Regions from separate parts of the Peribacillus sp. NPDC056705 genome, predicted to be linked through region 2. Evidence: riboswitches for the same ligand, from Rfam matches in the RefSeq annotation. Region 2 holds a riboswitch; the other holds the start of a gene.
The links. Region 2 has a riboswitch for cyclic di-AMP ahead of ACFRAK_RS07335 (APC family permease). Riboswitches for the same ligand answer to the same signal wherever they lie in the genome.
Positions count from the first base shown of each region.

Region 1: it holds a riboswitch for cyclic di-AMP, as region 2 does, so the genes downstream of both, ACFRAK_RS24940 (cation:dicarboxylate symporter family transporter) here and ACFRAK_RS07335 (APC family permease) in region 2, are expected to answer to the same signal.

Region 1 covers NZ_JBHTYI010000040.1:6,407-9,833, reverse strand. Annotated here, with positions in the region: gene ACFRAK_RS24945 (hypothetical protein) at 1-193, opposite strand, end outside; gene ACFRAK_RS24940 (cation:dicarboxylate symporter family transporter) at 300-1,559, opposite strand; cyclic di-AMP (ydaO/yuaA leader) riboswitch at 1,732-1,878, opposite strand; gene ACFRAK_RS24935 (efflux RND transporter periplasmic adaptor subunit) at 2,077-3,339, opposite strand; gene ACFRAK_RS24930 (hypothetical protein) at 3,354-3,427, opposite strand, start outside.
Region 2 covers NZ_JBHTYI010000004.1:128,120-131,546, forward strand. Annotated here, with positions in the region: gene ACFRAK_RS07325 (glycosyltransferase family 2 protein) at 1-842, shown strand, start outside; gene ACFRAK_RS07330 (GtrA family protein) at 802-1,257, shown strand; cyclic di-AMP (ydaO/yuaA leader) riboswitch at 1,624-1,768, shown strand; gene ACFRAK_RS07335 (APC family permease) at 1,899-3,427, shown strand, end outside.

The sequences.
Region 1 (3,427 bases), on a different contig from region 2:
AGCTCTCAATCAATAATGTTATTTTATCAAACTTTTGGGTTTTCACATAAGTTATATACCCCCCAACATCAATCATCATCAGCACCGTGTATAGAATGCGATACACAAAATCCATATTATAGTGAAAAATTCCGAATTGGAGGAATTGATCCTGGGTAAAGTTAAAAAAGCTTTCATCTTTCATCCTTTGCATGGTGCAGCTTCCCTTGGAGCAACTAAAAGATCAGGTCTATGGCACGCATTTTATTTCAAAAAAAAAAAAAAAAATCCAGAGTGACATTTCACTCTGGATTTTTATATTAAGAAACTTGCTCTAATTCTTTTTTGGAAGGAGGGTTGAATTGACCTTCCCATTTTGAGATAACGATTGCCGCAAGTGAATTACCAATAACGTTTACTACTGTACGGCCCATATCAAGAATACGGTCAATACCAGCAATAAATGCTAAACCTTCAATTGGAATACCAACTGTTCCTAATGTCGCTAAAAGAACTACGAAAGATACACCAGGTACACCTGCAATCCCCTTAGATGTGATCATTAACACTAACATTAGTGTAATTTGTTCATAAGCGCTTAAATCAATTCCATACATTTGAGCGATGAAGATAGCTGCTAACGCTTGATATAATGTAGAACCATCAAGGTTAAAAGAGTATCCTGTCGGAATAACAAACGTAGCAATATGTTTCGGACATCCCGCTTTCTCCATCTTTTCCATGATTCTCGGAAGAACTGCCTCTGAACTTGCTGTCGAGAACGCAAGAATCAATTCTTCTTTTAGAAGCTTAATCAATGTAAAGATATTGAACCCTACAAATTTTGCAATAAGACCCAGAATGACAATTACAAAGAAAATCATTGTTCCGTATACAGAAAGCGCTAACTTTCCTAGCGGAATTAAAGATTCCAAACCGAACTTGGAAATGGTCACACCGATTAGTGCAAATACCCCGATAGGAGCAAATTTCATGACCATATTAGTTAAGTAGAACATTCCTTCTGCTGCACCTTGGAAGAAACGGAATACAGGTTTCCCTTTTTCACCGATAGCCGCAATACTAAGTCCAAACAAAACAGAGAAGAAAATGATCGCTAGCATATCGCCTTCTACCATAGCTTTAATTGGATTGGATGGTACAATGTGAACAATTGTATCTACAAAAGATTCATGCTGCTTAGTTTCTGCTGTATCAACATAGGTAGAAATATCAGTTTGTTCTAGATTGTTCATATTTACACCAGCACCAGGCTGGATAATATTCGCGGAAACTAGACCAACAGCAATCGCTATCATTGTTACTACAACAAAGTATGATAATGATTTAGCACCAAGTTTACCTACCGCTTTCAAATCACCTACACCGGCAACTGCAACGATAAGGCTTGAAACGATGATCGGCACTACAATCATTTTAATCATTCGTAGGAAAATGTCCCCGAATGGCTGTAAAAAGTTTTGGGCCGTCTCATTACCATAAAAAATGGCACCAACGATAATCCCTAAAATTAAACCAATGAAAATTTGGCTAGCTAAACTTAATTTGAATTTCTTCATTTACTTTCCTCACCTTCCATAAAGTCTTTGATGCAAAAACATTTTTGTCTCGGTAAGGGAAACAAGATACTAATAAAAGAAAGTAATTTTTCTTTTTTTGAAAAACTCTGTCTTTACGCCGAAAAAAAAGACACTTCATGTGTCGATTTCTTATTGGCGTGAATATTCACACATGTTCCCTTAAAGACGCTGACGAGGTTAGCTGTCGGGTTAGGAATTGGAAACACAAAGCCCTTTCATTTCTGAATTCACCCCTAGCGGATAAAATCCACAAAAATGGGTCCCCCGTTCTTGGAATAAGATTAAGCGAGTTAACTTATAATAAAATATTATACTAAAAATGATAATCTGTAAATATTTATTCGCATCCATTTTAGAAAAAATCTTTAAACATGTCTGAATATTCTGTATTAATGTCTATTGTATCTATAATTACTCTTCCCGATTTTTAATCTCATGAGTTATATTAATATAATTGTTGGATAACTTAACATCACCTCTTTTGTTGAAGGAATGGTTATTTTTCCAAAAGGCCAAGTAACAGATATCTTACTTTTTCCCTAGTGGTGAATTTTTTATAAGTTGCAACTTTCACTTTTTCAAATTGAATCGGAGTAATAAAATTAGAATGGTTCTTAACTGCCACATCAGGCTTTAGCAGGATGACGTCACCTACAGACGGTCCCTTTATGATTTCTTGCTTTCCTTCTGCTTTAAGCCCTTTTGTAATGTAACGTTTATCCACATATCCTTTTTTGGTCAATTTGTAAATATAAGGCTGTTTTTGGTAATTTACCGCCTCTTCAGGAACGGAGGGTACACCGGCTTTCTCATTGGTTATTACAGTAAGATCCACTTTGGATCCCACCAACAAAGGTTCCGTTACTTCTCCTTCCGGTTCGATTAAAGCCTGAAATGGAAATCTGTTATCTTTTTTTAACGACGGCTCTTCAGCTGGATAGGAATGGATACGGCCTATCGTTCCTTTCAATGCCTTTTTTGAATCAGAGGAACTTGCTTTTATAGTCATGCCCACTTCAGCCTTTTTCATTTCTTCTTCGGAGAATTCCCCTTCAATTGCCATATTTGTAGAAACAATGGATATGATGGGATTGTTCAGGTTTTTATTGATATTTTTAACGACACCATCAGCCTCGCTCGTCGTCACGATAGCATTGGACTGCTCCTCAATTGAACTCAATTTGGCGTCAAGCATTTTCACTTTTTCATCCAAACTGTTTCTTTCCAGTTCCTGCTTGTACATTTCTTGTTCAATGTTACTTTTAATAAGATCCGTCGTGCTTGTCGTTAAATCACTACTCAAGTTTTTTTCCACCGATTCATCAATGGCCGCTATTCCAGAATCACTGGTCAGGGACCCTTGATATGACCTCAACTTGCCTATGTATTCTTCAATCCCCGCAATTTCTCCCTCAGCTGCCGTTTTTTCCGCTTCTAAATCCACTTTTAGCGCATCAAGTTCGGTCGTCTCATACTCAAACAACGAAGAGCCAGCCGTAATCGCATCGCCTTCTTTTACAAGGAATTTCTTAAAATCATTTTTCTTGGTATCAAAATAGATATCATACTCTTCTACAGGTTTAATTACCCCATTTGTTTGAATAGTAACCGTAATAGTATCCTTTTTTACCTTTGTCCAGTTTTCAACGAAAACAGTTCGTTCCACTTTGCTTTCTTTTTTTTCAAGAAGGTATATGTTAACGGCTATTAAGACTATCGACGCAATCGAGACCGCTGCTATTTTCCATTTTCCGCTCATTCTTTTCACCCGCCTTATACAAATACGCCTACTTGGATGTATGCTAAAAAGGCTTTAACAAACCATGTGGCCAGATAGAATAGAACAA
Region 2 (3,427 bases):
ATAAGGAAACGATTAATAATGAATTTGTTCGTGGGCTAAAGCTTTCCCGTAATGCAGGACATCAAAATGCACTCCTGGCAGGATTGTTTACAGCTAAAGAAGCCTCGGATTGTGTGATTTCCATTGATGCAGATTTACAAGATGATATTCAAGTCATCCCTGAATTCATCCGGAAATTCAATGAAGGATGTGAAATTGTATACGGTGTCCGCCAAAAAAGGGACCTTGATTCATTTTTCAAACGAACATCTGCAACTGGTTTTTATAAAATGATGAACAAGATGGGGGTTAACCTTGTCTATAATCATGCGGATTTCCGGCTAATGAGTAAAAGGGCGATCGCGGAGTTGGAACGATTTGATGAAACGAATCTTTTTTTACGGGGAATCGTACCGCTTATTGGGTTTAAGACGGACTCTGTTTATTATGATCGAAAAGAAAGATTGGCTGGGGAAACGAAATATCCATTTAAGAAAATGGTTGCTTTTGCGCTTGATGGCATTACTTCCTTTTCAGTTACACCGATTCGGCTTGTATTATGGCTAGGATGTCTTTCATTTTTCATTAGCTTACTCTTTGGGTCTTACTTTTTATGGTTAAAGTTTTATGGGCAGACCGAGACTGGATGGACTTCATTAATCACCTCCATATGGTTGATCGGTGGCCTGCAGTTGATTGCTGTCGGCTTGATTGGGGAATATATCGGTAAAATCTATAATGAATCCAAACGCCGGCCTAAATATATAGTTGATCTGGACCTATTTAATCCGCTCGATTTAAAAAAACGGGAGCAACTAGACAATGAACGGAACAATATTGAAAAACTATCTAAAACACACTAACTCCTTTATTCGCTTTTTATTGGTTGGGATAGTCAATACTGCGCTTGGACTTTCCCTTATGCTTTTTCTCATGAATGTTCTTGAATTATCTTACTGGCTCTCCACCTTTATCGGTAATGGTACGGGAGCTGTAACGAGTTTTCTTTTGAACAGGACTTTTACCTTTAAAAGTGATATAGAATGGCGGAGAGGAGTTGCACGTTTCTTTTGCGTCATCCTGATCTGTTATTCCGCCGCATATTCTTTAGGCCAAGCTATTGCGGAATCAATGGAAGGATCCGTTCATTTACCCATACAACAAAATGTGGCTGTGATGATAGGAGCCATTTTTTACACAGTTCTCAACTATATTGGCCAGAAATACTTTGTCTTTAAAAAAAGCAATTTGAGGCCAATTCAAGAAGGCAGGAACTAATTAGGATGGAGCAGGAGCAGTGGGATAATGCCCCCGATTGGACGGGAATTAAAGTGGAATCGGAAAGAGGAAATCAATGCAAGTATAACGACTCAAGCTGGGGGCAGAACTGTTTCACTTCATCCTTCATACTCTTCAAGTGGCAATCATTTATTCCTTTTATGACCATCCTTTGTTCATTCACTCCTTGTTTTTTTCTTTTTGGACGTTTATTTACCTCCGTTCCTCCCTTCGAACCATGTGTTTGCATGACTTATGTAATATACGTCAAGAATAAAACCTCGCATACAAAAAAAAATTATATTTCTGTGCAAAATTTTCATTTACATTTCCATTTCACGGGAGTATGATAATCAACAGTTTCATATTTCTAAATCGCTTAAACCTTATGGTGCGGGGGACCCGGTATTGGGATTGTTACTACAATCCAAGGGGTGAATCCTTTCAAGGTAGGGCTACTCTTAGGTCCGAATCCGACAGCTAACCTCGTAAGCGTTATATGAGAAGGAAGGTGGAGCTTGTTAGACAAAAAAATTGATGTCTACAGGTCTATTTAGTTATGACTTGTAGGCATTTTTCCATTTCTTCTTGTATTTTGATACAGCTGGGTAACTTAAATTTAATATGGTGGTGAATACTTGATGTTATCTTCTATAAAGAGATTTTTGATTGGGAGACCTTTAAAATCAAATGCACTTGGTGAACAAAAGCTTAACAAAACAAAGGCTTTGGCGATATTATCTTCTGATGCTTTGTCTTCTGTTGCTTATGGACCTGAGCAAATATTGATCGTTCTGATCACTGTCGGTGCTGCAGCATTTTGGTATTCCCTCCCTATCGCAATCGGAGTATTGATCCTGTTAACCGCCTTGATCTTGTCCTATAGACAGATCATTTTCGCTTATCCGCATGGCGGGGGGGCATATGTGGTTTCAAAAAACAATTTGGGAGTCAATCCAGGGCTGATAGCTGGAGGATCCTTATTGGTGGATTATATATTAACTGTGGCTGTTAGTGTTTCTGCAGGTACGGATGCAATCACGTCCGCTTTTCCCGGCCTGCATTCATATAATGTCATCATAGCCATCATTTTCGTCATTCTGCTTACAATCCTGAACTTGCGGGGGGTTACGGAGTCGGCCTCTGTTTTGGCTTATCCGGTGTACCTATTCGTTTTAGCATTGTTCATCTTGATTGGTGTCGGGATTTACAAGATTTTTACAGGTGAAGTTTCACCTGAATTGCACACGCCCGTCGGGACTCCGGTAGCGGGCATCAGTTTATTCATACTGCTAAGAGCATTTGCGTCAGGGAGCTCCGCATTGACAGGAGTCGAAGCTATTTCCAATGCAATCCCGAACTTTAAAGATCCGGCTCCGAATAATGCGGCGAAAACTTTAATAGCGATGGGTTCCTTATTAGCTGTATTATTTTCGGGAATCGTATTCTTAGCCTATTATTTAAGTATCGTCCCGAGCGCAGAGGTAACGGTCGTCTCCCAGGTTGCTGAAGAGATCTTTGGACGGAATTTCATGTATTTCTTCATTCAAGGTACGACTGCCTTGATCTTGATACTTGCGGCCAATACTGGCTATTCGGCCTTCCCTCTGCTTGCAGTAAATCTAGCGAAGGATAAATTCATACCGAGGGCGTTTACGATCAGAGGGGACCGATTAGGGTATTCCAATGGAATAATCATACTGGGACTTGCCTCGATCATCTTAATAGTCTCATTTGAAGGACATACAGAAAATCTCATTCCGCTTTATGCTGTAGGGGTATTCATTCCATTTACTCTGTCCCAGAGCGGTATGATTGTTAAATGGATCCGCGAAAAGCCAAAAGGCTGGATGTTGAAATTAACCATTAATTCAATTGGTGCCATTATTAGCTTTATCGTCACGATGATATTCTTCTTGACCAAGTTTACTCAGGTTTGGCCTGTTTTGATTTTTATACCTATTATCCTGTTAATTTTTCATCGAATCAGAAAGCATTATGAAGCAGTTGGTGACCAACTAAGGATTACAACATGTGAGCCGATCTTGCCAATTGAAGGAAATATCATTATCGTACCTGTTGCCGGGATAACTCATGTGGTCGAGAACTCTTTAAATTATGCAAAATCTCTTTCAGCGCATCAAGTCATTGCCGTTTATGTTGCTTTTGA